DNA from 3 places in the Marichromatium sp. AB32 genome. Region 1 is predicted to be linked to each of the others. Evidence: predicted binding sites of a transcription regulator. Region 1 holds the regulator's gene; each other region holds the start of a gene.
What was found. The regulator sigma-54, encoded in region 1, starts transcription at its own class of promoters, with help from an activator protein. The targets are predictions, from matches to a motif close to TGGCANGNTNCNTGCTT.
Positions count from the first base shown of each region.

Region 2: the regulator sigma-54 is predicted to act here: its motif matches at 714-730, upstream of EBL85_RS09060 (PEP-CTERM sorting domain-containing protein).
Region 3: the regulator sigma-54 is predicted to act here: its motif matches at 9,179-9,195, upstream of fliE (flagellar hook-basal body complex protein FliE).

Region 1 is NZ_RHFJ01000016.1:21,256-31,689, forward strand. Features, by position in the region: gene ptsP (phosphoenolpyruvate--protein phosphotransferase) at 1-29, opposite strand, end outside; gene EBL85_RS07035 (HPr family phosphocarrier protein) at 26-295, opposite strand; gene EBL85_RS07040 (PTS sugar transporter subunit IIA) at 292-693, opposite strand; gene rapZ (RNase adapter RapZ) at 690-1,547, opposite strand; gene hprK (HPr(Ser) kinase/phosphatase) at 1,596-2,564, opposite strand; gene EBL85_RS07055 (PTS sugar transporter subunit IIA) at 2,584-3,042, opposite strand; gene hpf (ribosome hibernation-promoting factor, HPF/YfiA family) at 3,330-3,683, opposite strand; gene EBL85_RS07065 (RNA polymerase factor sigma-54) at 3,719-5,191, opposite strand; gene lptB (LPS export ABC transporter ATP-binding protein) at 5,373-6,098, opposite strand; gene lptA (lipopolysaccharide transport periplasmic protein LptA) at 6,112-6,600, opposite strand; gene lptC (LPS export ABC transporter periplasmic protein LptC) at 6,597-7,193, opposite strand; gene kdsC (3-deoxy-manno-octulosonate-8-phosphatase KdsC) at 7,190-7,711, opposite strand; gene EBL85_RS07090 (KpsF/GutQ family sugar-phosphate isomerase) at 7,804-8,823, opposite strand; gene EBL85_RS07095 (ABC transporter ATP-binding protein) at 9,228-10,124, shown strand; gene mlaE (lipid asymmetry maintenance ABC transporter permease subunit MlaE) at 10,126-10,434, shown strand, end outside.
Region 2 is NZ_RHFJ01000024.1:408-10,841, forward strand. Features, by position in the region: gene EBL85_RS09055 (LysR family transcriptional regulator) at 1-492, shown strand, start outside; gene EBL85_RS09060 (PEP-CTERM sorting domain-containing protein) at 785-1,666, shown strand; gene lnt (apolipoprotein N-acyltransferase) at 2,038-3,540, shown strand; gene EBL85_RS09070 (hypothetical protein) at 3,802-4,317, shown strand; gene mpl (UDP-N-acetylmuramate:L-alanyl-gamma-D-glutamyl-meso-diaminopimelate ligase) at 4,390-5,754, shown strand; gene EBL85_RS09080 (flavin prenyltransferase UbiX) at 5,805-6,440, shown strand; gene odhB (2-oxoglutarate dehydrogenase complex dihydrolipoyllysine-residue succinyltransferase) at 6,511-7,794, opposite strand; gene EBL85_RS09090 (2-oxoglutarate dehydrogenase E1 component) at 7,791-10,434, opposite strand, start outside.
Region 3 is NZ_RHFJ01000001.1:166,667-177,100, forward strand. Features, by position in the region: gene fliN (flagellar motor switch protein FliN) at 1-114, opposite strand, end outside; gene fliM (flagellar motor switch protein FliM) at 111-1,109, opposite strand; gene fliL (flagellar basal body-associated protein FliL) at 1,126-1,668, opposite strand; gene EBL85_RS00860 (flagellar hook-length control protein FliK) at 1,930-3,342, opposite strand; gene fliJ (flagellar export protein FliJ) at 3,414-3,851, opposite strand; gene fliI (flagellar protein export ATPase FliI) at 3,848-5,227, opposite strand; gene EBL85_RS00875 (FliH/SctL family protein) at 5,224-6,063, opposite strand; gene fliG (flagellar motor switch protein FliG) at 6,060-7,070, opposite strand; gene fliF (flagellar basal-body MS-ring/collar protein FliF) at 7,060-8,715, opposite strand; gene fliE (flagellar hook-basal body complex protein FliE) at 8,753-9,088, opposite strand; gene EBL85_RS00895 (sigma-54-dependent Fis family transcriptional regulator) at 9,347-10,434, opposite strand, start outside.

The DNA.
Region 1 (10,434 bases):
ATGCCGATGCCCTGATAGGCGATGGTCACTCGCCTTCCCCGAAGCGGTCGCCGATGAGTTGCTCGATCGCCGTCAGTGCAGCGGCCTCGTCCTCGCCCTCGGCGCTGACGGTGATCCAGGTGCCGCGGCTGGCGGCCAGCATCATCACCCCCATGATGCTCTTGCCGTTGACGCGCTGACCGCGGCGCTCGACCTCGATGCGGCTGGTGAAGCCGTTGGCGCACTGCACCAGCTTGGCCGCAGCGCGGGCGTGGAGGCCGAGTTTGTTGATGATCTCGAAGTCCTTGCTGGTCATGCGTCCTGCTCCTGGCAGCGAATCACACCCTCGCGCCCGCCCTCGAGCGCCTTCTCGGCGACGCTGTCGAGGTCGAGCTCGGCATAGTTGAGCGCGCGCAGCAGCATCGGCAGGTTGACCCCGGAGATCACCCGTACCCGGCGTCGCTGCTCGTGCAGCGCCAGGGCGATGTTGGCCGGGGTGGCACCGTAGAGATCGGTGAGCACCAGTACGCCGCCGCCCTGGTCGAGTCGGTCGACGCAGTCGAGCGCCTCGCGCAGCATGCACTCGCAGGGACGGTCGTTGACCAGTTCGAGCGCTTCGGTGGCTGCCGGCTCGGTGCCGAGGATGGCGCTGGCGATGCGCAGCAGGTCGCCGCCGAGTGGCTGGTGGGTGATGAGTAACAGTCCGATGCTCACGGTAACTCCCGGTGTCTGACCAGCACCTTGTGACCGGTCTGCTCGAAGTGACGGCGCAGCGCCTCGGTCATGTAGACCGAGCGATGCTGGCCGCCGGTACAGCCGATGGCGATGGTGAGATAACTGCGCCCGTCGGTCTCGAAGCGCGGGATCCAGCGGTCGAAGAAGGCGAGCATGTCGTCACGCATCTCGCCGACCTCGGTGCTGGCGTCGAGGAACTCCATCACCGGCTGATCGAGTCCGGTCAGTTGCTTGAGTTCCGGCTGCCAGTGCGGGTTGGGCAGGCAGCGCACGTCGAAGATGAAGTCGACGTCCTTGGGCACGCCGTGCTTGAAGCCGAACGACTGCAGCAGGATCGAGACCTTGGGCGAGTCGCTGCCGACGAGGTGGGCGCGGACCAGGTCGCGTAGTTCGTGCACATTGGTGTGGGTGGTGTCGATACGGATCTCGGCGCAGCGGCCGATGGCCTCGAGCAGACGGCGCTCGAGGCGGATGGCCTCGTCGAGCGAGCGGTTGCCGCGGGTGAGCGGGTGACGTCGCCGGGTCTCGCTGAAGCGGCGCTTGAGGGTGTCGGTGTCGGCGTCGAGGAACATCACCCGACAGTCGATGCCCTGGGCGCGCGCCTCCTCGATTAGCTCCGCGAGCCGACCGAGCGCGCGCGGGCTGGTGCGCGCGTCGATGCCCACCGCGGTGCTGGAGAAGCCGTCGTCGGGGGCCTTGCGCAGCCCCGCGACCAGGTCCTTGAGCAGGAACAGCGGCAGGTTGTCGATGCAGTAATAGCCAAGGTCCTCGAGCGTATGCAGGGCGACGCTCTTGCCCGAGCCGGACAGGCCACTGAGGATGACGAGTTTCATGGGCTGCGGGTTGCTCCGGGCCGGTCCCGATCGAGGTCGGGAGCGGTGCTAGGGTCTGGATCCGGGGCCGGGCGGGTCGGGGCGGTCGAGACGGATCGCCCGCGCCTGCCGGTCGATGAAGTCGACGCCGGCGTCATAGCCACGGATACGTAGGATCTGGTGGCGCACTGCCGCTTCCACCAGGATGGCCAGGTTGCGTCCCGGCGCCACCGGCATGGTGATGGTCGGGATCGCCACCCCGAGCACGTCGGTTGCCGAGAGGCTGCCGGTGAGCCGGTCGAGACCGGCGATCTGTTGCTGGTCGAGGGGTTGCAGATCGATGATCAGGTTCAGCGTCTTGCTGCGCTGGACCGCGCCCTCGCCGAACATCGCGCGGATGTTGAGGATACCCAGCCCGCGCACCTCGAGGAAGTCCCGCAGGGTCTCCGGGCAGGTGCCCTCGATGGCCTCCGGGGCGATGCGCGCGAAGCGCGGCGCGTCGTCGGCGATGAGCCGATGACCGCGGGTGATCAGGTCGAGCGCCAGCTCGCTCTTGCCCACCGCCGGATCGCCGACCAGCAATACCCCCATCCCCAGCACCTCGATGAAGACGCCGTGCAGGGTCTGGCGCTCGGCCAGGGCGTGGGTGAGAAAATAGCGCAGGTGGTTGATCAGCTCCTCGTCGCCGAGCGGCGAGCCGAGCAGCGGGGTGTCGTGCTCGGCGGCGAAGGCGAAGAAGGCGGGGTGGGGCTCGAGGCCGTCGGCGAACAGGATCGCCGCCGGTTGCTCGGCGAAGAGTTGCTCGAGGGTTTCCTCGAAGGCGGTGCGTCCCAGTGCCTGGAGATAGCGCTGCTCGGCGCGCCCGATCACCTGCAGACAGTTGGGGTGGATGCAGTTGAGCGAGCCGATCAGCGACTCGCGCGAGCGTGCGCGCTCGGGCCGGCGCAGTGGGGAGCCTTGTTCGGGCTCGCCGTTGAGCCAGCGCAGCTGCAGCCGCGGGCCGGTCTGTTCGAGGAGTGACTGGAGGCTGTCGAGCATGGCCCAGGTCGGCGTGGCGCTAGCGCGCCTCGCTCGTCTCGATCAGTTGCAGCACGCTCGCCGCCGAGCCGGCCTCGCGCAGCGCGGCGCGGGTGGCCGGGTCGCTGAACATGCCGGCGAGCCGGGCGAGCAAGCGCAGATGCTCCTCGGTGGCGCTCTCCGGGACCAGCAGGGCGAAGGCGAGATCGACCGGCTCGCCGTCGATCGCGTCATAGTCGACCCCGGTGCTGGTGCTGACGAAGGCTCCGAGCACCTCGTTGATCTCCTTGATGCGGGCGTGCGGCAGCGCCACACCGTGACCGAGTCCGGTGCTGCCGAGTCGCTCGCGCTCGAGCAGACGCTCGAAGACGAGTTCGGTGTTGAGACGGGGGTGGTCGTTGGCCAGCAGCTCGGCGAGCGTCTCGAGCAGCCGCTTCTTGCTGGCGATCTCGGCACCGCAGCTGACTCGGGCCTCGCTGATCAGGTCTGGACTGAACATCGGTCAAGGCTCCTGGTGGTCGCAGGGACAGGGGCGCTGGGCGGTGACGGTGTCCGGTGTCCATACCGGCGGGTGATCGGGGCGCGTGGTCGTGGTCATGGATTCTGGGTGTCCTTCGAGTCGTCGGAGCCCGCAGGTGTCGATATCGGCTCGGATCTCAGGGTCTCAATGCAAAACACCCCGAACGGCGCGATCACGGATCCGTTCGAGGTGTCGGTGCGTCGGTCCGGCGGGTGTCGGGTGTCCCGACGCCCCGCCGACGCATGGGCCATCAGGCCGTTGCCGGGCTATTCGGTATCGGCCTCGGCGTCGGCCTCGGCTTCAGAGTCGGCCGCCTTCGGGCCGGGTGCGCTGCGATAGTCGTTCTTCTTCTCCTTGTGGCGCAGGATCTGGCGATCGAGCTTGTCGGTCAGGCCGTCGATCGCGGCATACATATCTTCATGCACGGAGTCGGCGAAGAGCTTCCCACCATTGATGTGCAGCGTCGCCTCGGCCTTCTGGTCGAGCTTCTCAACGCTGAGAATGACGTGGGCATTGGTGACGTGGTCGAAGTGACGCGCCAGGCGTGCGAATTTGCTGTCGACGTAGTCGCGCAGTGCCTCGGTGATGTCGACGTGATGACCCGTCAGATTGATTTGCATCATTGGACTCCTTACAGGGGTTCCAAACAGCCTGCTCATGCCAGGCGTTTGCGCTCGTTCGAGGCTGGAATACCCATGGCCTCGCGGTACTTGGCGACGGTTCGACGCGCGACCTGGATGCCGCGATCGGCCAGTTCGGCCGCGATCTTGCTGTCGCTCAAGGGTTTTCTGGCGGGTTCGGCGGCGATCAGCTTACGAATGAGCGCGCGGATCGCCGTTGATGAACACTCCCCACCAGAAGTGGTGCTGACGTGGGACGAGAAGAAGTACTTGAACTCCAGGGTGCCCCTCGGCGTATGCATGTATTTCTGCGTGGTGACCCGGGAGACGGTCGACTCGTGCAGCTCGAGCGCCTCGGCGACGTCGCGCAGCACCATCGGCCGCATCGCCTCCTCGCCGTGCTCGAAGAACGCCTGCTGCATCTCCACGATCTTGGCGCCCACCCGCAGCACGGTGTCGTTGCGGCTCGCCAGGCTCTTGATGAACCAGCGCGCCTCCTGCAGGTGGTTGCGCATGGTGACGCTGTCGCTGCTGGTGTCGGCGCGCCGGATCAGCCGGGCGTAGTCTGCGTTCACCCTCAGTTTAGGTGTGGATTCCGGGTTGAGTTCCACCGACCAGCGACCATTCTCTCTGCGCACGAAGATGTCGGGTACAACGTACTCCGGGGGCTCCTGCGCGATCAAGTCGCCGGGGTGCGGGTTGAGCTGGCAGATCAGCGTGAGTGCACCACGAATCTCGGGCTCGGTCTGCTTGAAGCGGCGCATCAGCGCGGCGATGTCCTTGCGCGGCAGGTGCTCGAAGCCGTCGCGACAGATCGCCAGCGCGAGGTCGCGCTGCGGGGTCTCGGCGGGGAGCTGCCGCAGCTGGATCTGCAGGCACTCGGCGAGATCGCGGGCGCCGACCCCCGGGGGATCGAACGACTGCACCCGGTGCACCATGGTGGCGATCTCCTCGAGGCTGATCTGATCGTCGCCGATGGTGCTCAGCAGCTCGTCGAGATCGGCCCGAAGATAGCCGCGCGCGTCGATGGCATCGATCACCGCCTCGGCGATCATCTCGTCGCGCTCGCTCAGCCGGATCAGGTTGAGCTGCCAGAGGAGGTGATCGTGCAGGGTCTGAGGGCGGCTCTGGTGGAGGAAGGGGTCGAAATCGGCGTTCTCGGCGCTGCCCTGGGTGCTCGGCGGTAGATAGCCGTCGTAGACATCGGCCCACTGGGTGTCGACCGGGAGCTCATCGGGGATCTCGTTGGTCTCGCCCTGGAGCTCACGCTCGGCGCTGCCCTGCTCATCGCTGGGCGGGGACTCGTGTGCGCCATTGCCGCTGTCCTCTCCGTTGGCGGCGAAGCGGTCGGCCTCCTCGGCCTCCTCGAGCATCAGGTTGGAGTCCAGCGCCTCCTGGATCTCCTTCTGCAGCTCGAGCGTCGACAGCTGCAGGAGGCGAATCGCCTGCTGCAGCTGGGGCGTCATCGTCAGGTGTTGGCCGAGGCGAAGCTGGATGGTTTGCTTCATGGATCGCCGATGCGTCTTGCGTCTGTCTCTATGCCGGGTCGATGACCGTCCTATGACGATTATAGGTCGGGTGGCAACAAAGGTGCCTGAGTCACGTCAAGCGCGCCCCCTGCCGGGGCGCGATGGTCTTCATCTTACTCCCAATATGTAGCAGCGGGGCGCGGATGCTGCCGCCTACATGCTACATGGCGAAGTCGGCGCCGAGATAGACGTCGCGTACCTGCTGGTTGGCGAGCAGCTCGTCGGGGCGGCCGGCGGCGATCACCTCGCCATTACTGATGATGTAGCCGCGATCGCAGATGTCGAGCGTCTCGCGCACGTTGTGATCGGTGATCAACACGCCGATGCCGCGCTCGCGCAGGTGCGAAACGATCGCCTTGATGTCGCCCACGGCGATCGGGTCGACGCCGGCGAAGGGCTCGTCGAGCAGCATCACCTTGGGGTCGACGGCCAGCGCGCGGGCGATCTCGAGACGACGGCGCTCGCCGCCGGAGAGGCTGAGCGCCAGCGACTCGCCGATATGGGCGATGCCGAGCTCCTCGAGCAGCTGCTCGCAACGCTGCTCGCGCTGCTCGCGGTCGAGGTCGCCGCGGGTCTCGAGGATCGCGAGGATGTTGTCGCGCGCGCTGAGCTTGCGAAACACCGAGGGCTCCTGCGCCAGATAGCTCAGTCCGGCGCGCGCGCGCGCATGCATTGGCATCAGGGTGACATCGTGCTCGTCGAGGGTGATGCGCCCCTGGTCGGCCGGGATCAGCCCGACGATGAGATAGAAGCAGGTGGTCTTGCCCGCGCCGTTGGGGCCGAGCAGCCCGACCACCTCGCCGGCCTCGACCTCGACGCTCACTCCCCGCAGGACCTCGCGGCTGCGATAACGTTTCTTGAGCTGTTCGGCGCGCAGTACGCTCATCCGTCGACCCCTGTCATGACTCCTCCTCGGGGGTGATGGTGATCCGCACCCGACCGCTGCCGCCGGCACGGAAGTGTTCGCGGGCACGGTCGTAGACGATGTGCTCGCTGGCGACGCGGTCCTCGCCCTGGATCAGTACCGCCTCGTCGATCAGCACCAGCTCGTCGCGGTCGGTGTCGAACTCCATGCGCCTGGCGAAGGCGCGGACCTCGCCCTGGTCGTCCTCGAGCAGTTGACGGAAGCGCGCCGGGGTGCCGATGGCGATGATCTGGCGCGGGCGGCGGTCCTCGCGGTGATAGACGGTCATGTGGTCGGCGTGCAGGCGCATGCTGCCCTGGGTGACCTCGACGTTGCCGACATAGATGCTGGTGCCCTCGGCCTCGCGTACCTCGACGTCGTCGGCCTCGATATACATCGGTTGCTGGGGGTCGTCGTCGAGCGCGTTGGCCGGGTTCCAGCCGAACAACAGCAACAGTGCCAGCAGGCGCAGTGGAGGGCTCATGGTTGGGTCTCCTGGGTCGGGGCGAGCAGCATCCGGGTGCGACCGTGGAAGGTGGCGCGCGCCGGCTCGTCGTACCACAGCTGCATGCCGGTGGCGCTCAGCCAGTCCTCGCCGCTGGCCACCCGCACCGGCAGGTCGGTACGGGCATAGGCGCGCTGGTGCCAGACGTTGAGCTGCTCGGTCTCGATGTGCGCGGGCGGGGCCTCGGCGGTGGCGTCGCGCTCGAGATGGACGTCGCCGGTCAGCCGCACCTCCGCGCCGCCGTCGAGCACCAGCCCGTGCTCGGCGCGCGCGCGCCACGGCGGTCCGTCGGACTGGAACAGCTGCATGTGTGGGCGGTCGAGCTCGGAGAGATCCTCGGCGACGAACTGACGCAACTCGGTTGCGCTCAGGCGTCGGCTCGGTGCGCCGCTGGTGTCGGTCTCGAGCGCGGTGAACGCGTGGACCACGTAGTCGGGGACGCGGGGGCGTACGGTGGCCGGTCCCTGCGGCTGGTCGATGCGCTGGACCTGCCACCAGCCCGCGAGCCCGCTGAAGGCGAAGAAGGCGGCGAGCAGGTAGTAGCGCAGCGGCCAGTGCGCGCGGGTGCTCATGGACGCTGTCCGGCCAGTCGCGCGAGCGTCCCCTGAGCGTCCATGATCAGTTCGCAGAACTCGCGCGCGGCGCCGCGCCCGCCGTGCGCCGTGGTGTGCCAGTGCGCCTCGGCGCGTACCATCGGGTGGGCATCGGCCACCGCCGCGGCGAGCCCGACCTGGCGCATCACCGGCAGGTCGATGACGTCGTCGCCGAGATAGGCCACGGCGGCGTCCTCGATCCCCAGTCGCTCGCGCAGCTCGAGATAGGCGGCGAGCTTGTCGCGCTGGCCCTGGTAGACGTGGTTCACCCCCAATCCCTTCATCCGCATGGTGACCACCCGCGAGCTGCGCCCGGTGATCACCGCGAGGGTCACGCCGGACTCGCGCAACATCACCATGCCGTGACCGTCGCGGGCGTTGAACGCCTTGTATTCCTGACCGTCGTCGCCGAGATAGAGGCTGCCGTCGGTGAGTACGCCGTCGACGTCGAAGATCGCCAGACGAATGGCGGCGGCGCGGTTGCGGATCTCTTGCATCTCCCTGGTGACTCCTTGATGAGGAAGAAGGGGCGGGCCCCTGTGCGGCGCATTGTCGGGTGCGCGGGCGGTTTTGACCAGCGGGGGCAGTTTCAGACCACGCCCGCGCGCAACAGGTCGTGCATGTTGAGTGCGCCGACCGGGCGGCGCTCGTCGTCGAGCGCCAGCAGCGCGTTGATCGAGCGCGCCTCCATCAGCTGCAGCGCCTCGGCGGCGAGCGCGCCGGGGGAGATGGTGACACAGTCGCGGGTCATCACCGTCTCGATCCGGGTGTGGTGGACGTCGACGCCGCGATCGAGCGCACGGCGCAGGTCGCCGTCGGTGAAGATGCCGCACAGCCGCCCACCCTCGTCGACCACCGCGCTCATCCCCAGCCCCTTGCGCGAGATCTCCTCGAGGGTGGCCAGCAGGCTCGCCTCGCGCCCGACGCGGGGGACCCGTTCGTCGCGATGCATGATGTCGTCGACGTGCAGCAGCAGGCGCCGCCCCAGGCTCCCGGCCGGGTGCGAGCGGGCGAAGTCCTCGGCGGTGAAGCCACGCGCCTCGAGTAGCGCCACGGCGAGCGCATCCCCCATTGCCAGCGCCGCGGTGGTGCTGGTGGTCGGCGCCAGGCCGAGCGGGCAGGCCTCGGCCGAGACGGTGACATCGAGATGGACGTCGGCCTCGCGCGCCAGGGTCGAGTCGCGCCGCCCGGTCATCGCGATCATCGGCACCCCGAGGCGCTTGAGCACCGGCAGGATGGTGAGCACCTCGGCGGTCTCGCCGGAATTGGAGATCGCCACCACGACGTCGAGCGGGGTGATCATCCCCAGATCGCCGTGGCTGGCCTCGCCGGGGTGGACGAAGAAGGCCGGACTGCCGGTGCTCGCCAGGGTGGCGGCGATCTTGCCGCCGATGTGCCCCGACTTGCCCATGCCGGTGACCACGATGCGTCCGGCGCAGGCGAGCATGTAGCGACAGGCGGTGACAAAAGGGGTGTCGATCCGTGCGGCGAGCGCCGTGATCGCCTGGGCCTCGGTGTCGAGAACGGCACGGGCGAGATCGATGATGCGTTGGTGCTCGCCGGCATCGAGCGGCGCCAGACGGGCGCCGAGTTGTCGTCGTTCGGTCATGGTCTCGGGGATGGAGCCGATGAGTGGTCGGTCAAACCAAGAAAAATACACCATGCCACGCGGACATGTCGCATCGGGCGAGGGGGCTGTCGCCAGCCGCCAGGATTGAACCGCCAAGCCGCAAAGAGCGCAAAGGTGTTCAAGTGGTCGGCGACCAGCGGCCCGTGGTCACGTGTCCTCAAGCGCCGGCGCCAATGGTGATGGCAGGCCGTGCTGTTGTCGAGGACGCACACCCACTGGCGACTGGAGGCTGGTCGCTGGAGGCCCTACCTCTTCTTTGCGCCCTTCGCGGCTTGGCGGTTCAATCTTCTTGGTCGCTGGCCGCCCTTTGCTTGACGCCCCGCGCCGGGGCCGCGAGAATTGCCCGCTTTGGCCGACCGATGCGTCGATAGCGACATTTCACCATGATGCCAAGCCAGGGCCCAGGCGGCGCGCCGGGCGTCCGGGTCGAGGACGCGTCTGCGGGCACCAATGGAGCCGCGCGGGCATCCGCCACCGACGATGTGCTGGTGCGGGTCCGCGACCTGACCTTCCGCCGCGGCGAGCGGGTCATCTTCGACGGGCTCGATCTCGACATCCGTCGCGGCGCCGTGACTGCGGTGATGGGACCGAGCGGGACCGGCAAGACCACGCTGCTCAAACTGATTACCGGACAACTGCGTCCTGACGCCGGTCGCGTCGAGATCGGCGGTGTGGCGGTGCACGAGCTCGACAAGAGCGCGCTCTATCGATTGCGCCGACGCATGGGCATGCTGTTCCAGAGCGGGGCGCTGCTGACCGATCTCAACGTCTTCGACAACGTCGCCTATCCGCTGCGCGAGCACACCGACCTCTCGCCTTCGCTGCTGCGCAAGCTGGTATTGCTGAAGCTCGAGGCGGTGGGGCTGCGCGGCGCGCGCGCGCTGATGCCGAGCGAGCTGTCCGGCGGCATGGCGCGTCGGGTAGCGCTGGCGCGGGCGATCGCGCTCGATCCCGAGATGATCCTCTACGATGAGCCCTTCACCGGCCAGGACCCGATCTCCATGGGCGCGCTGGTGTCGCTGATCCGCCAGCTCAACGACGCGGCGAACCTCACCAGCGTGCTGGTGTCGCACGATGTGGCCGAGACCAGCCGGATCGCCGATCATGTCTATCTGATCTCGCACGGTCGGGTGGTCGCCCAGGGCTCACCGGCCGAGATCGCCGCCGAGCGCTCGACCTGGGTGCGCCAGTTCATGGACGGTCAGGCCGACGGGCCGGTGCATTTCCACTATCCGGGGCCCTCGCTGGCCGAAGACCTGCTGAGCCGGGGAGGACGCTGAGATGTTGTTCGATCCCCTGGCGCGACTCGGTCGCGGTGGGCTCGATGCCCTGGCGCGCTTCGGACGCGCCCATCGGCTGCTGCTGGCGATGGTGCTCGGCATCGGTGAGGTGCTGCGCCGGCCGCGGCTGCTGATCGCGCAGGTCTACAACGTCGGCGTGCTCTCGATGCTGATCGTCGGCGTCTCCGGGTTGTTCGTCGGCATGGTGTTGGCGCTGCAGGGCTACTATGTGCTGGCTCGCTTCGGCGCCGCCGAGAGCCTGGGGCTGATGGTCGCCGCCTCGCTGGTGCGTGAGCTCGGCCCGGTGGTC
Region 2 (10,434 bases), on a different contig from region 1:
CGGAGTCTGCTGAGCATGATCCGCGCCGGGGTGCTGGATCTCGGCGTGGTGACCAGCGACGCCGAGCTCGACGGTCTCGAGACCCATCCCTTCCTGCGCGAGGAGGTGGTGGTACACGTCGGTCGCTCGCATCCCCTGGCGGAGGCCGAATGCATCGACTTCGCGATCCTGTTCGAACACGATCTGGTGGTTGCGCGTAGCGGCTACTTCCTGCGCGAGTTCATCGACCGTCATGCCGCCGCGCTCGAGGTCGAGCCGCGCATCGCCTTCGAGACCAATCTCATCCCGCTCGCCGAGACCATCGTCCGCCAGGGCTTCGGCATCACCTGCGTGCTGCGCATGGTCAGCGAGCAGACTCGCGACCCCGGGCTGGTGGCGATTCCATTCGCGACCCCGGTTCATCTCGACTTCTCGCTGGCATGGCAGAGTGGGGGCTATCTCTCGCGTGCCGATCGCGCTTTTCTCGACTTCGTGCGAGAGCAGACCGCGTGACGTGGCGATAAGGCCGAGACGAGGTGACGGAATTCTTGACGGTGTTGGTCGCGGGTTTCGGGTCTGTCGCGCCGGCGGGTCCTGTCGCGGTGAGGTTTTTGGTCCGGTGGCTGGACGTTGCCGGTAAAAACGTCGACCTTTTTTACACAAAAAGTGTCTTTCTCGTTATTGGGTCCAGCAATCTCTTCCCTTTCCTTTTGTCTTCAATGGCTTGTCGGGTCTGGCCTGCTTTTCGCTTTTCTGTCAGCGGGGTGGAGCAGCCCCTTCTTGAAGCGATACAGGGAGATGGATCATGTTGACTCGGAAAAGCGCGCTGCTCGGTGCGGCGATCATGGTGTCGCCGCTTGCCGGCGCTGATGTCATCAATGTCGGCGGGGTGTTGTGGAACCCGGATTCGCCGCTCGACATGAAGATGGATAGTAACTTCACCCAGTGGTTCCAGAGCACCAACTCGGGCTACGACATGGGCAGCCTGGTGGGCATCAACGCCACCAACGCCACCACGATGATGTTCGGCAACTATCTCTATGGCGGCGGCAAGATCAACAACTTCAACGACGCCAACGACCAGACCGGTCAGCCGAACCCCGAGACGAATCCGGCGGACTTCTGCCCGGGCTGTGAGCTGACCTATGAGTTCGGCGGCATCGAGTTCGTCGAGAACACGCCCGGTGGCGGCGACTTCCTCGATCCCGCCACCTATACGGTCGACTGGAGCCAGTCGTATTTCAAGATCTGGGTCGATCACAGTCGGAACTTCAACGCCAACAACGACTTCGAGGCCGACCCGAACGAGATGTACGAGGCCACCGATGGCGCCCTGTTCCTTGAAGGTACCTTCGAGTCGATCTCCTTCACCGGTCAGCTCTTCGCCGCGGGCATGCTGTTCAGTAACGCCGGCTCCGCGATGCACGTCACCGGCGGTATGGCCCGTGACTATTTCGATACCGACCCTCTCGTGACCCTGGGTGGCACGCCGTTCGACTTCTCCTACACCGCAAGCTCGCAGTTCATGGTCGATCTGGCGGGAGGAGCAGATGTCTTCTTCGCCCGCGTCTCGACCGCCGAGCTGTTGGGTGACACCATCAGCATCCCCGAGCCTGGCGCGCTGGCGTTGCTCGGCGCCGGCCTGATCGGTCTGGCGCGGGTGCGGCGGCGTCACGACGCGGCCTGAGGTCGTGCTCGGGCTGAACGGCTGACGGCGCCGGGGTGTCCGCCGACACCCCGGCGTCTTGCGTTGTGCGGGCAGGAGATGGGTTTGTTGGAAGCCATCGGTCAGCGTTTTTGTATGCGATCTGGCTGTCCTTCGCCGTCTCCGGTTCTCACCCGGGTCGCTTCGTCAACGGCGTGATTCTGCCGCTGGCCGTGATACGGGGTCTGGCGCTGTTCGCCGCTGCGTTCGATCGGGTCGAGAACCCGCCGCGCTCGGTCCCATGCAGGTCGATATCGCGCGCTGTCGCAACGGCGGCGGGCGTGACTGACGGTTGACCGGGTCGGGGGCGGCTGATAGAACCCGCCCGGTCTGCTGTCATCGGATCGACCGCCATGTCTCTGTCGTCAGTTCTCCCGCCCTCGCGCAGATCAGCCCTGATCGCCTTCCTCGCCGGCGCCCTGGCGGTGTCGAGCTTCGCGCCCTTCGGGGGCTTCCCGCTCGCGGTGCTCGCCCTGGCGCTGCTGCTGCTGGCGCTGGAGGGGGCGACGCCGCGCGCCGGTTTCTGGCGCGGTTGGCTGTTCGGGGTCGGGTTGATGGGGTTCGGGGTGTTCTGGATCCGCATCAGCCTCAACGAGTTCGGCAACATGCCGGCGCCGGTGGCCCAGTTGCTCACCCTGGTCTTCGTCGCCGCGATGGCGCTCTACTACGGCGTGCTCGGCTGGGCGCTGCAGCGGCTGGCCGCCGGGCCGGACCGGGTGGGCGCGCTGCTCTGCTTCCCGGCGCTCTATGTGTTGCTCGAATGGCTGCGCGGTTGGCTGTTCACCGGCTTCCCCTGGCTCGCGCTCGGCTACGGGCAGATCGACGGACCACTGGCCGGTTGGCTGCCGCTCCTCGGCGTCTATGGCGCCTCGTTGGTGGCGGCGCTCTCGGCCGGGATGCTGTGGTGGTCGGTGCGGCGGGCGCGGGGCCGGGGGCGTCCGCTGGCGCTGGCAGTGCTGGTCGTGCTCTGGGGCGGCGGCTGGGCGCTGGCGCAGCTCGACTGGACCCAGCCCGAGGGCGCGCCGCTGCGCGCGAGCGTGGTCCAGGCCAATATCCCGCAGGCGATCAAGTGGAACCCGGAGACGGGGCCGGCGACGGTGCGCGCCTATCTCGAACTCACTTTCGATCATCTCGACGCCGATGTGGTGGTATGGCCGGAGACCGCGCTGCCCGACTTCCTCGATGTGTTGCGCGCGCCCTTGATCGATCCGCTCGCCGCGCGCGCGAGAGAGACCGGCACCGAGATCGTGCTCGGCATCCCGGTGCGCGAAACCGACGGTGGTCGTTATTACAATGCGCTGCTCGCCATCGGCAGCGTCGAGGACCGCTACTTCAAGCGACATCTGGTGCCCTTCGGCGAGTTCCTGCCGTTCAAGGCCTGGCTGGGGCCGCTGATCGCCTGGTTCGAGGTGCCGATGTCGGACTTCAGTCGCGGCGAGGCGGCGCGCCCGCTGCTCCAGGTCGGGACGCATCCGGTCGGTGCCTCGATCTGCTATGAGGACGCCTTCGGCGCCGAGCTGATCGAGGCGCTGCCCGAGGCGCGGTATCTGATCAACGTCAGCAACGACGCCTGGTTCGGCGACTCGCTTGCGCCTCACCAGCACCTGCAGATCGCCCGCGCCCGCGCCCTCGAGAGCGGGCGCGATCTGCTGCGCGCGACCAACACCGGGATCTCGGCGATCATCGATTACCGCGGCCGGGTGATCGAGCGCGTCCCGGCCTTCGTGCGCGGCGGCGCCAGCGCCGAGATCCAGCCCCGCGTCGGCGCCACCCCCTTCGCGCGTCTCGGCAACGCACCGGTCGTCGTCCTCGCCGCGCTGATGCTCGCGCTCGGCATCGCGCTGGCGCGGCGTTGAGCGGACGGCTGCCAGCCGCCAGTCGCCAGTCGCCAGTCGCCAGCGATCAGTCGCCAGCCTCCAGTGGCGGCCTGCCCTCGAACACTGGTGCCGAGAATGTGCGCTTGCCGGTCGCCGACCGTTGGTGGCAAGTGGCGCTGTCGTTGAGTACCACACCCACTGGCGGCTGGCTGCTGGCGGCTGATAGCTGACCGCTGAACTTGCGGTCGTCGTGGTCCCGGCGGTTATCATTGGCGCCATGTCCCGCTGCAGGTGATCGTCGTGCAGGCCCTAATCATGTTCTTCGCCGAGCTGTGCTGGCTGCGTCGTACGCCGCAGCAGCTCCCGGCCTCGGAAACCCTGTTCGTTGTCGTGTTGCTGGCCGATCTGCTGGTCGGGATGCTGGTGGGGGTCTCGGCGGGGATCGGCTGGTGGCCGAGCCTGTTGCAGGCGCTTGCCGAGATCGCGCTGACCCTGGCCGCGCTCTATGTCGGTCTGAGCGCGGTGCGTCACGCCCGGCGCTTCCTGCAGACGGCGACCGCGCTGCTCGGCGCCGGCGCGCTGCTCGGGTTGCTCGCGCTGGTGCCGCTGGGGCTGCAGCCGACCGGCAGTCGCGAGACCGAGCTGGCCGCGCTCGGTGCCCTGCTGTTTCTCGCCCTGGTGGTGTGGAGCCTGGTGGTGACCGGGCACATCCTGCGCCATGCCTTCGTCATCGGCCTCGGTCAGGGGGTGGCCATCGCGCTGGCCTTCGAGCTGTTCGCGGTGGCGCTGATCGGCGCGCTGTTCGGGGGCGGCTGAGCGCCGTCGCCGCTGAATCCTCGTGCGGGCCCGCGCGGCCCGCGTCCTCGTCGTTCGGGAGAACCGTCTCGCATGCATCTGCATATCCTCGGTATCTGCGGCACCTTCATGGGTGGGGTGGCGCAGCTCGCGCGCGCCCTCGGCCATCGGGTGACCGGCTCCGACGCCAACGTCTATCCGCCGATGAGCACCCAGCTCGAGGCGGCCGGGATCGAGCTGATGGAGGGCTATGACGCCGCCCATCTCGATCCCGCCCCCGATGTGGTCGTCGTCGGCAACGCGATGCGGCGCGGCATCCCCGCGGTGGAGGCGATGCTCGATCGCGGGCTGCCTTACTGCTCCGGCCCCGAGTGGCTGCGCGAGCACCTGCTGCGCGAGCGCTGGGTGCTGGCGGTGGCCGGCACCCACGGCAAGACCACCACCGCGAGCATGCTCGCCTGGGTGTTGGAGGAGGCCGGGCTCGCCCCGGGGTTTCTGATCGGCGGGGTGCCGCGCGACTTCGACGTCTCGGCGCGGCTCGGTGAGACGCCCTTCTTCGTCGTCGAGGCCGATGAGTACGACACCGCCTTCTTCGACAAGCGCTCGAAGTTCGTCCACTACGGACCGCGCACCCTGATCCTCAACAATCTCGAATTCGATCATGCCGATATCTTCGACGACCTCGGCCAGATCCAGCGTCAGTTCCACCATCTGGTGCGCACCGTGCCCGGCTCCGGCCTGATCCTCCACCCGGACGGCGACGCCGCGCTCGAGACGGTGCTGGAGATGGGCTGCTGGACGCCGACCGCGCGCTTCGGTGGCGACGGCGAGTGGCGCGCCGAGCTGCTCGCGGCCGACGGTTCGCGCTTCGGCGTGTTCCATCACGGGCAGCCGGTCGGCGAGGTCGACTGGGCGCTGACCGGTCGGCACAACGTCGACAACGCCCTGGCGGTGATCGCCGCGGCGCGTCACGCCGGGGTGGTGCCGGCGCAGGCGCTGGCGGCGCTGAGCCGCTTCGGCGGGGTGAAGCGGCGCATGGAGCTGCGCGGCGAGGTCGGCGGGGTGCGGGTGTTCGACGACTTCGCCCATCACCCGACGGCGATCGCCACCACCCTCGACGGGTTGCGCCAGCAGGTCGGCGCGGCGCGCATCCTCGCGGTGCTCGAACCGCGCTCCAACACCATGCGCCTGGGGGTGCACAACGCCGCCCTGGTCGACTCGCTGGCCGCCGCCGACCGGGTCTATGTGTACGCCCCGGATGATCTCGGCTGGGACGCCGGCGCGGTCTTCGCCGGGTTCGGCGAGCGCGGCGCGGTACTCGACTCGGTTGAGGCGATCGTCGCGCGGGTGGGTGCCGAGGCGCGCCCCGGCGATCAGGTGCTGGTGATGAGCAACGGCGGTTTCGGTGGGATCCACCAGCGTCTGCTCGATGCCCTCGGGCGTGCCCGCGCGTCGTGACCACGTCCAGCGCACGGCAACCACTCAGTCAATCACGGGAAGATGCTTCGATGACCCATGTTCCGAGCCAATGGCCGCAGACCGTCGCGGTGGCGCTGACCGGTGCCTCGGGGGCGCAGTACGGGCTGCGTCTGATCGAGACCCTGGTCGGCGCCGGGATGCGCGTCTATGTGATGGTCTCGCAGGCGGCGCAGGTGGTGTTGCAGATGGAGTTGGGGCTGGAGGTGCCCTCGCGACCGGCCGAGGCCGAGCGCTTCTTCAGCGATCGCTTCGATGCCGAGGTCGGTCAGTTGCGGGTGTTCGGTCGTCAGCAGTGGACGGCGCCGGTGGCCAGCGGTTCCAACCCGCCCGATGCGATGGTGGTCTGTCCCTGCACCACGGGGACCCTCGCCAATCTCGCCGCGGGCATCTCCAACTGTCTGATCGACCGCGCCGCCGATGTCGCGATGAAGGAGCGGCGCAAGCTGATCCTGGTGGTGCGCGAGACCCCCTATACCAGCATCCATCTCGAGAACATGCTCAGCCTGTCGCGCAACGGGGTGGTGATCATGCCCGCCAGCCCCGGTTTCTATCACCGTCCGCAGCGCGTCGAGGCGTTGGTCGATTTCATGGTGGCGCGGGTGCTCGATCATCTCGGTGTCGAGCACGACCTGCTCGAACGCTGGGGACGGGAGCTGGAGGAGTAGCGCGCCCCCCCTCGGGGCGGGGGGCGTGCAGTGACGTGATTGCGCGCCCGGTGCTGGGCGCGCTTTGGGGTCAGACCCCGAGCAACAGCAAGGCCGGGTCCTCGAGCAGCTCCTTGATCGCGACCAGGAACTGCACCGCCTCGCGACCGTCGATGATGCGATGGTCGTAGGTGAGGGCCAGATACATCATCGGTGCGATGACGATCTCGCCGTTCTCCACCACCGGGCGCTCCTGGATCTTGTGCATGCCGAGGATGCCGCTCTGCGGCGGGTTGAGGATCGGCGTCGAGAGCATCGAGCCGAACACCCCGCCGTTGGTGATCGAGAAGGTACCGCCGGTCAGCTCCTCGTAGCTCAGTGAGCCGTCCTGGGCCTTGGTGGCGAACTCGGCGATGCCGCCCTCGATGTCGGCCATGGTGAGCTGGTCGCAGTTGCGCAGGATCGGCACCACCAGACCGCGCGGCGAGCTGACCGCGATGCCGATGTCGTAATAGCCGTGGTAGAGGATGTCCTCGCCGTCGACGGTGGCGTTGAGCACCGGGTAGCGCTTGAGCGCCTCGACCGTGGCCTTGACGAAGAACGACATCAGCCCGAGACGCACCCCGTGCTGCTGCTCGAAGCGGTCCTTGTAGCGTCCGCGCAGCGTCATCAGCGCCGACAGGTTGACCTCGTTGAAGGTGGTCAGCATGGCGGCGTTGCGCTGCGCCTCAAGCAGCCGCTCGGCGATGCGCGCGCGCAGCCGGGTCATCGGTACGCGTTGCTCGGGACGCCCGGCCTCGCCGGTGAGGCTCGGCGAGGCCGGTGCCTGCTGCTCGAGCAGGTGCTCGTCGGTGGCCTCGGGGGCCTGGCGTTCGCGTTCGTCGAGGAAGGCGATGACATCGGCCTTCTGCACCCGGCCGTCCTTGCCGCTGCCGTGGATCTGGCTGGGGTCGATCGCCATCTCCTTGACCAGCCGCCGTGCCGCCGGGGTGATGATCGGCTCGTGCGCGGGCGCCGGCTCCGGCGCGGCGGCCGGAGGCGTCTGGCGAGTCGGCGCCGGCGCGGGCTTGGCGGCCGCTGGCGCCGCTGGGGCCGACTTGGCCGGCGCCGTCTTGGGGGCTGCCGGCGCGCTCGGTGCGGCGCCTTCGGTGATCACTGCGAGGACGGTGTCGAAGGTGACCAGCTCACCCTCCTTGGCCTTGATCTCGCCCAGGACGCCGTCCGCCGGCGCCGGGACCTCGAGCACCACCTTGTCGGTCTCCAGGTCGACCAGGGTCTCTGCCCGTGAGACGCGCTCGCCGGGCTGCTTGTGCCAGGTCAGCACAGTGGCGTCGGCGACGGACTCGGGGAGGGCGGGTACGCGGACTTCACTCATTGTGGCGGGATCCTTCTGTTCATGCTCGGGTTGAAACGACCGCTCAGCGCCTCATCGATCAGGCGCTCGTGCTGCTCGACATGGGCCGCGCGATGGCCGACCGCGGGGGCGGCGGAGGCCGGGCGTCCCACGTAGTAGGGGCGCTTGCCGTCCTGGATCAGGCAGTGGAAGCGGTGCTTGATCTGGTCCCAGGCGCCCTGGTTCTGCGGCTCCTCCTGACACCAGACGATCTCCTCGGTGTGCGCGTAGGTCTCGATCACCTCGGCGAACTGACGCTTGGGGAAGGGGTAGAGCTGTTCGATGCGGACGATGGCGACATTGCTCAGGCCGCGCGCGCGCCGCGCCTCGAGCAGGTCGTAGTAGACCTTGCCACTGCAGAACACCACGCGCTCGACCTCGGTCGGGTCGATCGGGTCGACCTCGGGCAGCAGCGGCTGGAACTGGCCGCTGGCCAGCTCCTCGAGCGAGGAGCCGGCGAGGCGGTGGCGCAGCAGGCTCTTGGGGGTCATCACCACCAGCGGCTTGCGATAGTCGCGGACGATCTGACGGCGCAGCAGGTGGAAGATCTGTGCCGGGGTGGTCGGGGTGCAGACCTGGATGTTGTGCTCGGCGCAGAGCTGGAGGAAGCGCTCGAGCCGGCCCGAGGAGTGCTCGGCGCCCTGACCCTCGAGTCCGTGCGGGAGCAGCATCACCAGTCCGCAGAGCAGGCCCCACTTGGTCTCGGCCGAGGTGATGAACTGGTCGATGACCACCTGGGCGCCGTTGGCGAAGTCGCCGAACTGCGCCTCCCACAGCGTCAGCGCGTGCGGCTCGGCGGTGGCGAAGCCGTACTCGTAGCCGAGCACCGCCTCCTCGGAGAGGATCGAGTCGATGGCGATGAAGGCGCCCTGGTTGGGGCCGAGGTGCTGCAGCGGGGTGTAGGACTCGCCGGTGAGCTGGTCGTGGATCTTGGCGTGACGGTGGAAGAAGGTGCCGCGCCCGGCGTCCTGACCGGAGAGACGCACCGGGGTGCCGGCGTCGAGCAGGCTGGCGTAGGCGAGGTTCTCGGCAAAGCCCCAGTTGGCGAGCTGATCGCCCTGGGCCATCTTGCGCCGTTCGTCCCACAGCTTGGCCACCCGCGGGTGGAGCTTGAAGCCCTCGGGGACGGCGAGCAGACGCTCGGCGAGCGCGCGCAACTGCTCGAGCGGCACCCCGGTGTCGACGTCCTGCTCCCAGTGCTGGTCGCGACAGAACCTCCAGTCGACCCGGTAGGCATGGTCGAGCCCGCAGAGCACCGGACGGGCGACCACCACGCCCTGTTCCATGGAGTCGCGATAGTCGGCGACCATCGCCTCGGCCTCCTCGCGCTCGATCACGCTGTCGCTGATCAGACGCTCGGCATAGACCGCGCGCGGGGTGGGGTGCTGGCGGATCTTCTGATACATCATCGGCTGGGTGACCGCCGGCTCGTCGGCCTCGTTGTGACCGAGACGACGGTAGCAGACCAGATCGATGATGACGTCCTTGTGGAACTGGTTGCGGAAGTCGAGCGCCATGCGGGTGACGAAGATCACCGCCTCGGGGTCGTCGCCGTTGACGTGGAACACCGGCGCCTGAACCATCTTGGCGACGTCGGTGCAGTAGAGCGTCGAGCGGGTGTCGAGCGGGTGGCTGGTGGTGAAGCCGATCTGGTTGTTGATGACGATGTGCACGGTGCCGCCGGTGGCGTAGCTGCGCGTCTGCGACAGCTGCAGCGTCTCCATCACCACGCCCTGACCGGCGAAGGCGGCATCACCGTGGATCAGTACCGGCAGCACCTGATCGCCGGTGCGATCGCGGCGGCGGCGCTGGCGCGCGCGCACCGAGCCCTCGATCACCGGATCGATGATCTCGAGGTGTGAGGGGTTGAAGCCGAGCACCAGGTGGACGATGCCACCGGGGGTGTCGATGTCGGTGGCGAAGCCCATGTGGTACTTGACGTCGCCGGCCATCTTGCGCGAGTCCATCGCCACCCGGCCCTCGAACTCGGCGAAGATGTCCTGCGGCGGCTTGCCGAAGATGTTGGTGAGCACGTTGAGCCGGCCGCGGTGGGCCATGCCGATGACCACCTCCTTCTGGCCCTTGCGCCCGGCGCGCTGGATCAGCTCGTCGAGCAGCGGGATGAGCGCGTCGCCGCCCTCGAGCGAGAAGCGCTTCTGGCCGACATAGCGCTGATGCAGATACTGCTCGATGCCCTCGGCGGCGGTGAGCAGGGTGAGCAGCCAGCGCCGCTCCTGGGTGTTGAGCTCGGGGGTGGCGCGATAGCCCTCGAGACGCTTCTGGATCCAGCGCTTCTCGAGGGTGTTGGTGATGTGCATGTATTCCGAGCCGACGGTGCCGCAGTAGATCTGCTCGAGCATCTCGAGGATGTCGCGCAGCGGCATGCGGTCGGGGGCATAGAGCGACCCGGTGTGGAACACCTGATCCATGTCGCCCTGGTCGAGGTTGTGATAGGCAGGATCGAGATCGGCGATGCGTCGCTGCTCGCGCAGGGTGATCGGGTCGAGGTCGGCGACCTGATGGCCGCGATAGCGGTAGCCGTTGATCAGGCTGAGCACCGCATACTGTTTCTCGGCGGCGGCCGGCTCCAGGTGCTCGGTCGATCGGGCGCGCGCGCGCGAG
Region 3 (10,434 bases), on a different contig from region 1:
CCCACCCGGCGTCGTCTGCGGCGGGGTATCGGACTCCTTCTGCTCCTCGAGTGCCGCCGCCCAGTCGTCGGCCAGCGCGGCATCGTCCTGGCCCTTGCCTTTCTCCGGACTCATGGCGTCGTCGTCTCCTTGCTCCCTTGCAGGAATTCAGTGATCTTGATGGCGTTGTTGCCGTTCGAGGTGCCGAACTTGCCCCGAAATGTCGGGATATCCTCGACGTTGAGCACCACGGTCTCCGGCAGCTCGACCGGGATGATGTCGCCGGGGCGGACATCGAGCAGTTCGCGCACCGTCAAGGTCGCCTCGGTGAGCATCGAGAAGATCTCCACCTCGGCGATCTGCACCTCCTCCTGGAGCGCGTGCAACCAACGCTCGTCGACCCCGGAGCGGTCGGACTGCAGACCGGTGTCGAGCAGCTCGCGGATCGGCTCGATCATCGAGTAGGGCAGGGTCACGTGGAGGTTGCCGCCGCCGCCCTCGAGTTCGATGTGGAAATCGTTGATCACCACGATCTCGGTGGGACTGACGATGTTGGCGAACTGCGGATTGACCTCCGAGTTGACGTACTCGAAGGTCAGGTCCATCACCGGCTCCCAGGCCTTCTTCATGTCGTCGAAGGCGGCATGGAGCAGGTTCTGGATGACGCGCAGCTCCATCGGGGTGAAGTCACGGCCCTCGATGCGCGAGTAATAGCGCCCGTCGCCGCCGAAGAAGTTGTCGACCAGGGTGAACACCAGTCGCGGGTCGAAGACGAACAACGCGGTGCCGTGCAGCGGCGTCACCCGCACCAGGTTGAGGCTGGTGGGGACGTAGAGCGAGTGGATGTACTCGGAGAACTTGGTGACCTTGGTGCCGACCACCGAGATCTCCGAGGAGCGACGCAACAGGTTGAACAGGTGCACGCGCAGATAGCGGGCGAAGCGCTCGTTGATCATGTCGAGCGTGGGCATTCGCCCACGCACGATGCGCTCCTCGCTGGCGAGATTGAAGGGCCGGATCTGGCCATCGGCCGGATAGGGGTTGTCCTCGGTATCGATATCCCCGCTGTCGACACCATGCAACAGCGCATCGATCTCGTCCTGACTGAGGATGTCGGTCTGCTGGGCCATCGCCGCCTGTCCTCTGTTACTGCATCACCAGATCGGTGAACAGGACGCCCTCGATCCGTGCCGGCTCGCCGACCTTGATCAGCGCCGCGCTGAGCATCTCGGTGAGCGCCGCACGCAACGCGTCCTTGCCCTCAGGGGTGTTGAGCTGGGCATAGTCCTGCGCGGCCAGATGAGCCAGGAAGTCGTTGCGGATCATCGGCATGTGCTTCTCGATGGCGGCCGCCACCGCCTCGTCACGGGTCATCACCGTTACCCCGACACGGAGGAAGCGTACCGGCCCCTCGGCCGACAGATTGACCGTCATCGAGTCGAGCGGACGGTAGATCATCGGTCCCAGCGGAGCCGCCGGCGCTGCGGCGCCGGGCGCGACCATCTCGGTGCCCTGCTCGGCCGCCTCCTCACCCTCGGCCTCGGGATCATCGCCGCCCATCAGGAAGAAATAGGCCGCTCCCCCACCGCCGGCGAGGACCAGCACCACCAGCAGGATCAGGATGATCAGCTTCCACTTACCCGACGGTTTCGCGGCCTCGTCGGTCTCGGCCTTCTTGTTCTTCGCCATGGTTCACCCGAATTGACTGGCATCCGCGCGGGATGCGGATTGACTCCATCCGTGGAGCGGATCATGCCGCGATAGCGGAGACGACCAGGCGCGTCAGGATATTGACACCACTGGAGCGTCGAGCCTCGGGCACGCGCCGGACGCACGACGCGGCACCAGACCAGGCCGCGCGCCCGCACATCGGAGCAGTCTATCAAAGCCCGATGACTGGACGTAGGGAGGCGGGAACGGCGCTCGGCCGGGAGGACGGTAACGCCGCGATCAGACGAACAGATCGAGCCGTTGCGACAGGGCGCCGAGGGTGCTGTGGGTCAAGGGCTCGCCGGTCTCTCCCGGATCGCCACCACCCTCGCCACGACCGGCGCCACCGTCACGATCGGCCTGGGAACCGCGATCCTGTTGCTGCGGCGGCTGGTCGGCAATGGTCACCTCGCCGAGCGACATCCCCTCCTGGGCCAGCGAGTCGCGCAGCCGCGGCAATGCCGCCTCGAGCACCTCGCGGGCGACTGGGTTGGCGGCGAAGAACTGCACATTGGCCTTGTCGCCCTCCATCGCCACCCGTACCTCGAGCGCCCCCAGGCTCGGCGGGTGCAGCTTGATCTCGGCCGCATCCTCTCCGGCGCGAGCCAGCCACTGCATGCGCTCGACCAGCGCACGCTCGCCCCCCGGGCGCAGTAGCTGCTGGAAATCGAGCACCAGCGGGCGACTGGTCTCGGCGCCCGCCGGCTGAGTCGTCGCGCCGGTGCCGGTCGGCGCCGACACCGCAAGCCGCGAGTCCTGGTCTCGCTCCTGCTCGACAACCGAGGCGCCATCATGACCGCCCCAGCGCTGCAACAGCTCGAACAACGCCTCGCGCGAGAATTCACGACTGCCGTCGATCTCCGGCTGGAGCGCACGCGTCAGCCCCGGCGACAACGACAGGGCCGCAAGATCAGCACCCTCGCCCGACCTCACCGCCCCCCTGAGCAAGGCCTCGGGATCGGCATCGCTGCCGTCCGTCGTCACCGACTGCAACAACGACCGCAGGACCGGCGCCAGCGTCTCGAGTCCGTCCTCGGTCGACGCCCCACCCCCCTGTTGCTGGAGCAGCGCCGTCAGGCTTGCACGCTCCGCCGCCGAGAGCTCGACGCTGCTCGTCTCGCCTCGCAGCAACCCCCGCAGCCGCGCCACCAGATCGTCGGCACCATCGGCACTCTCGGTGCCGGTGGTCGCGGCATCGAGCTGGGCCTGCAATGCGTTGAGCAGGGCCTCGCCGCGCCCCGCCATCTCCTCACCGGGCAGCCGCGCGCCGAGCGCCCGGCCCTGTCCGAGCGGAAGTTGCTGCAACGCGGCGAGCACCACGGCCTCCCCCGTGCTCGGCCCGCTGCCCGGGAGTGCGGTCGCGACCACGCCCCCGCTCGGGACGACAGCGCTCGGCATCTCGGCGGGGAGTTGCTGGAGCAAGGCGACCAGCGAGGCCAAGGCCTCATCCGGGGTCTCGGCCCCCTGCAACTCGGAGTCGAGCTGTTCGAGGTCGACGCCCCAGCCCGAGAGCAGCTCGCGCAGCTGGCCCTCGAGCGCCTCGGTGAAGGCGCCTCCCTCCCCCGCGGGATCAACCGCCGCCGCCCCGGTCGTGGCGCCGGAGAGCAGCTGCAACAGGCCATATGGCTGTAACTGAGCTGTTTGCGCTTGCATGACCGCGATCCTCGCTATTGATGAAGGGGGCTTGCACCGCCCCGGTTAGGCGCCTGTCGCATCAGCGGGCCTCATTCCTGGTGACGCTGATCGAAGGCGCGCCGGGTCGCCCACATGTCCTGTTCGCGCTGCTGGCGACGCCCTTCCTGGAGCGCCTCCTGTTCACGACGTCGCTCGATCAGCTTGTCCAGCGACAGGCTCGCCTGATGGCGCTCGAGCCAGAACGCACGGGCCTGATCGACCTGTGCCTGAGCGGCATCGACACGCAGCTCCTGCTGATCGAGGGCCTCGCGCAGCTGATCGCGCATCCGCGCCAACTGCTTGAGCATGTTGACATCCTCCGGCACCAGGGCGTTCAGATAGTCGTTGAGATAGCGCTCGAGCTGCTCGCGCTGGGCCTCGACCTGGTTGAGGGTGTCGAGCCGCGCGGCGAGCCCCACCGCGGCCTCGTTCTCCTGCGCCTCGCGGATGCGCAGCAGGCGCTTGAAACGACGGATGCCGGCGCTCACGGCCCACCCCGCATCAGCGCGATCAGGCTGTCGCGGGCCTCCTCGAAGGTCACGCACTCGCTGCGCTGCTGGGCGAGATAGGCCTCGAGACGCGGGTACATCGCCACCGCCTCGTCGAGCTGGGGATCGGTGCCCTTGCGATAGGCGCCGACGGCGATCAGGTCGCGGTTGGCGGCATAGGTGGCCATCATGCCGCGAAAGCGCCGCGCCGCCTGTTCGTGTTCGGGGCTGATCAGCGCGCTCATCACCCGCGAGACCGAGGCGCCGACGTCGATCGCCGGATAGCGCCCGCTCTGGGCGATCTCGCGCGAGAGCACCACGTGCCCGTCGAGGATGCCGCGCGCGGCGTCGACGATCGGGTCGTTCTGGTCGTCGCCCTCGGCGAGCACGGTGTAGAAGGCGGTGATCGAGCCGCCGCCCTTGTCACCGTTGCCGGCGCGCTCGACCAGCGCGGGCAGGCGCGCGAACACCGAGGCCGAGTAGCCCTTGGTCGCCGGCGGCTCGCCGATGGCCATGGAGATCTCGCGCGCGCCCTGGGCAAAACGCGTCAGCGAGTCCATCAGCAACAGCACGTCGAGCCCCTGGTCGCGGAAGTACTCGGCCACCGTGGTCGCCACCAGCGCGCCGTGCTGACGCAGCAGCGGCGACTGGTCGGCCGGCACCGCCACCACCACGGTGCGCCGGCGCGACTCGTCGTCGAGGATGTCGTGGATGAACTCGTTGACCTCGCGACCGCGCTCGCCGATCAGCCCGACGACGATGACGTCGGCGGCGGTGAACCGGGTCATCATCCCCAAGAGCACGCTCTTGCCCACGCCACTGCCGGCGAACAGCCCGAGGCGCTGACCGCGACCGACGGTGAGCAGTCCATTGAGGGTGCGCACGCCGACATCGAGCTGGGTGCGGATCGGGTCGCGGGTGAGCGGATTGATCGGGCGCCCGTCGATCGGCATCTCTTGCTGCGCGCGCAGCGGCCCGGCGCCGTCGAGTGGCTCGCCGTTGGCGTCGATCACCCGCCCCAACAACTGCGGCCCGACGGCGATGCGCCGCTGCTGGTCGAGCGGCTCGATCCGCGCCCCCGGCACCAGTCCCTCGATCCGCCCCTCGGGCATCAGGAAGGTGCGCTCGCCCTGGAAGCCGACCACCTCGGCCGAGACCCGACCACCGCTGGCGGTATGGATGGCCGCGCGCCCGCCGACCGGTAGCCGGATCCCCTCGGCCTCGAGGGTCAGTCCGACCATCCGCGAGAGCTGCCCCTCGGGCTGGGGCGGCGCCACCTTGTCGATGCGCCGCCCCGATTGTGCCAGGCGCTCGCGCAACCCGCTGACCAGATCGCGGGTGCCCTGCTCGCGCAATCCATCGATCAGCTCGCTCATCGCTGCTCGACCTCTTCATCGGCCAGTGCGACGTCTCCCGTCTCCGGCGCGGCGTCAACGTCGGTAACGGCAGCATCCACCGAAGCCGCCGGCGACAAGGACTCGGCGCCGTCGACCACTGGCTCGTCAGGCGCCGGTTCGACCTCCCCCCAGAGCGCCTCGACACTCTGACGCAACCGCTCCTCGAGGGTGGCGTCGATCCGACTCGGGCCACTCTCGATGGTGCAGCCGCCACGGGCGACACCCGGGTCCGGGCGCCAGCTGATGCGCTCGTCACGGTCACGGGCATAGGCCTCGAGGATCTCCGCGTCCTCGGGGTTGATGCGCACGCGGATCTCGCGATTGCGCGAGGGCAGCTGCCCGAGCGCACTGCCGAGCACCCGGGCGACGTGTTCCGGGTGCTGCTCGAGCTCGGCCATCACCACCCGTCGCGCCATCGCCACCACCAGTGCCAGCAGCTCGGGCTCGAGCGCATCGGCGGCGGCAGCCAGGGGATCGGCGAGATCGCGGGCCACGCCCTCGAGGGCTTCGACCGTCTCGCGTACCTTCTTGTCGTAGCGCGCCCGGCCCTCCTTCTCCGCCTCACCCTGGCCGAGTTCGCGCCCCTCCTTGTAGCCGGATTCGAAACCGGCCTCGTAACCGGCATCACGCGCGGCCTGCTCGATCGCCTCGATCTCGGCGGCGGTCGGCAGATAACGCTCGGGTTCGGGCTCGACCTCGGGTTCGGGCTCGGGTTCGGGCGCGGGCGGCGGCGCGCCGACATCCGGCGGCTGCCAGCGTTGCACCGGCCCGTCGAGCAGGTCGGCATAGAGCACCGAAGATCCGGAGCCGCTCACACCATCTGCTCCCCGCCGGCCCCGCCGAGAACGATGTCACCGCTCTCGGAGAGTCGACGCGCCACGGCAAGGATCTCCTTCTGCGCCCCCTCGACGTCGCTCAACCGCACCGGCCCCTTGGCCTCGAGGTCCTCGCGCAGCATCTCGGCGGCGCGCTTGGACATGTTCTTGAAGATCTTGTCCTTGAGCGCGTCATCGGCGCCCTTGAGCGCAAGCACCAGCGAGTCGGTGGAGATCTCGCGCAGCAGGGTCTGGATACCGCGATCGTCGACGTCGACCAGGCTCTCGAAGACGAACATCAGCTCCTGGATGCGTTCGCCGAGATCCTCGTCGACCTGGGTGACCCCGGACATCACGTTGGTGCTCTGCGAGGCGTCCATGAAGTTGAGGATGTCGGCGGCGGTCTTGACCCCGCCGACCATCGAGGACTTGGCGGTGTTCTTGCCCGAGAGCTGGCGCTCGAGGATCTCGTCGAGCTCGTGGAGCGCTGCGGGCTGGACGCCGTCGAGGGTGGCGATGCGCAGCACGATATCCGACTGCATCCGGTCGGGGAGATAGGAGAGGGTCTCGGCGGCCTGGTCGGCGTCGAGGTGCGAGAGCACGATGGCGACGATCTGCGGGTGTTCGTGACGGATCATCTCGGCGATGGCGCGCGGATCGAGCCACTTGAGCGCCTCGAGCCCCTTGGAGTTGCGACCGAGCAGGATGCGGTCGATCAGCCCCGAGGCCTTGTCCTCGCCGAGCGCGGAGTTGAGCACCGAGCGCACATAGTCCTCGGCGCCGATCCCGAGCGAGGTGTGCTCCATGGCCGTCTCCGAGAAACGTTTCAGCACATAGTCGATATCGGTGCGCGAGACCCGCTCGAGCGAGGCCATGGCGGTGCCGATCTTCTGCACCTCCTTCGGTCCCATGTGCTTGAGCACCTCGGCGGCTGGCCCCTCACCGATGCTCATCAGGAAGATTGCCACCTGCTCGGGGCCGGGGCGCTTGGACGGATCAGTTGCCATCTTCGTTCAGCCAGCTCTTCATCACCTGTGCCACGCGTTTCGGATCCTCTTTGACCAGCTCGCGCACCGCCTCGAGATCGACCTGCTGCTGATCCCCGTCCTTCGGCCCGGTGAGCGCGGCGATCGCCGCGCTCTGCTGGGTGATCGCCACGGTATCCTCGCCGAGCTCGCCCTCGCCGCCGGCCCCACCGCCCTCGCCCGACTGGTCCTCGAGCGCGGCGGCAGCCTCGTCGGCGGACGGCGGCGCGAGCTGACGTACCGCCGGACGCACGATGGTCAAGAGTACCATCAGCGCGAGGATCAGCCCGGCGCCGATCTTGGCCAGCTCGAGGAACCACGGCTGGGTCCAGACCGGCTCGGCGTCGGTGGTGTCGGCGGGCGTGAACGAGGCGGTGATCACGTTGAGCGAATCATTGCGCGCATCGTCGAACCCCACCGCCTCACGCACCAGCGCGCGAATGCTCGCCAGCTCCTCCTCCGTGCGCGGCACCCGCACCACCTCGCCTTCCTCGTTGAGCTCCTCGCGATAGTCGACCACCACCGCCGTCGACAGCCGGCGGATATTGCCCGGCATCTCGCGCACGTGCGAGATCGCGCGATCGATCTCGTAGTTGCGCGTCTTCTGCATGCTGCGACTGCTCGGCATCATCGGGTCGGCCACCGGCGCCGCGCCGACGGCGCCACCGGCCGGCGGCTGGTTGGTCAAGGCGCCGGGGATGCCGCCGATCGCCGGGTCGCTGCCGACGCGCTCCTGCTCGCTGAGCTGCTCGGAGCGCACCGCGGTGCGCTCGGGATCGAACGACTCCTGGGTGCGCTCGACGCGGGAGAAATCGATGTCCGCGGCCACCTGCACCCGCACCCCGTCGCGCCCGATGATCGGCACCAGCAGGGTCATCACCCGATCGACATAGCTGCTCTCGAGACGGCGGATGTAGTCGAGCTGGTCGGCCGAGGTCGACAACCCCATCTCGTCGTCGTTGCTGGTGAGCAGCCGACCGTGCTGGTCAACCACGGTGACCTGCTCGGGATCGAGCGCCGGGATGCTCGAGGACACCAGATGAACGATGGCTGCGACCTGGGTGTCGTTCAAGGCCCGGGTGCCGCGCAGATGGACCACCACCGAAGCGCTCGCCGGCTTGCGCTCGCGCACGAACACCGAGCGCTCGGGCAGCGCGAGATGAACCCGCGCACTCTCCACCGGATCGAGCGCCGCGATCGAGCGCGCCAGCTCGCCTTCGAGCGCACGCTGATGGCGCGCTCCTTCCATCAAGCGACTGGCGCCGAATCCCATGTCCTCCTGCAGCAGCTCGAAGCCGAAGTCCGAGGCGCGTGGCAGCCCCTGACCGGCGAGCAATAATCGGGTCTGGGCGATCTGGGCCTGGGGGATCTCGATCCGTCCGGAGAGTTCATCGATGCGGTAGGCCACGCCGAGCTGATCGAGCGCCTGAACCACCTCGGCGGCCTCGGCATTCTCCATCCGCGAGAACAGCGGCGCATAGGTCGGGCGCATCGCCCAGTAGAGGATGGCGCCAGCCACCACCAGACCACCGGCGATCATCCCCAGCAACGCGATCTGCCGACCCACCGGCAGTTCGTTGAAGGTCTTGATTCCAGTAGAAAAGGCGGCTGTCAGCGAAGACGCCATGGATGAATCTCTCCGTGGATCTGCGCGCCGTCAGCGCTCAGACCTGCATGCTCATGACTTCCTGGTACGCCGACAACAGCCGGTTGCGCACCTGATTGGTCGCCTCGAAGGCGAGACTCGACTTGTTCATCGCCACCATCACCTGCGGCAGACTGGTATTGGCCTCACCGAGCTCGAAACTGGTCTGCACCTGCTTGGCCTCCTGCTGCAACGCATTGACCGAGCGCAACGAATCGCGCAGCGCGGTGGCGAATTCACCGCCCTCGCTCGGCGCCGTCGGCTGCTGCGTCGCAGGCATGCTCCCCTCGACCCGTCCCGACTGCGAGAGCGCGCGCATCTGCTGCAAGACGTTCTGGATCTGCATGTCACTCACGTTCACAATCTCCCATCTCTTCAATCCACGTAATCCGGTTGGATACGCAGGTGCAGCGGCGTACCCGACCCTTGGACACGATATGGGATATTGCAAATTAAGTGCCAAAAACCTCAGGCATGGCGGCAGGGCCTGACGGACAAGGGCTGCGGCAGGATTGCGCAACCCCGGGCGCAGATGACGAGCAGCATCATCACCGACAGGACGTCGAATTCTTGACGGGCAATCTCGGTCTCCCGCTCGGCCGGGGGGGCTTTGCTAGTCGCCGCCGCGCCCCAGGCCGAACTTGCGCATGCGCTCGACCAGGGTGGTGCGACGCATGCCCAGACGTCGCGCGGCACGCGCCACCACCTGATCGTTCTGTTCCAGGGCGGTGACGATCATGCGGCGCTCGAGCTCGTTGAGATAGCCGCGCAACTCCACCCCCTCAGGCGGCAGGGCGCCTTCCTCGCACCCTCCGGGGAGCGCCGGGGCGGCGACCGGGGCCGGGGGCAACCCCTCAAGCACCTCGGCGGCCGCCTCGGGGCGAAAGCGCGGCGGCAGCTGCGCCAGGTCCACCGGCTCCCCCGGATAGAGGATCGCCAACTGCTCGAGCAGATTGGAGAGTTCGCGCACATTGCCCGGCCAGGGCAGCTGCGCGAGATAGGCGATGACCGCCGGGGTCAGCCGCGCGGTCTCCACCGACTGCGCGCGCAAGCGCTCCTCGAGCGCGCCGATCAGCAGCGGGATGTCGCTGCGCCGTTCGCGCAGCGCCGGCAACTCGATGGGAAAGACGTTGAGACGAAAGAACAGATCCTGGCGAAAGGCGCCGGCATCAACCGCCTCCTGGAGGTCTCGATGGGTGGCGGAGATGATCCGCGCCTGGGCCTGGATCGGCTTGTTGGAGCCGACCCGCTCGAAGGTTCGCTCCTCGAGCACGCGCAACAACTTGACCTGCATCGGCAGCGGCATGTCGCCGATCTCGTCGAGAAACAGCACGCCATCGGCGGCGAGCTCGAAGCGCCCGGTGCGAGCGGTGAAGGCCCCGGTGAAGGCCCCCTTCTCGTGACCGAACAGCTCGCTCTCGAGCAGGTCGGGCGGGATGGCGCCACAGTTGACGGCGACGAAGGGCTTGTCGCACCGCGACGAGGCGGCATGGATCGCGCGCGCCACCACCTCCTTGCCGGAGCCGGTCTCGCCGAGGATGAGCACCGTGGCATCGCTGTTGGCGACCTGGGTGATGGCGCGCTTGACCCCACGCATGATCGGATGGGCGCCGACCAGGCCCTCGATCCCGGACGTCTCGACGGCATCGGTCGCGTCCGCCCGTAACCACTGCAACACCGCCAGCACCCGCCCGACAACAG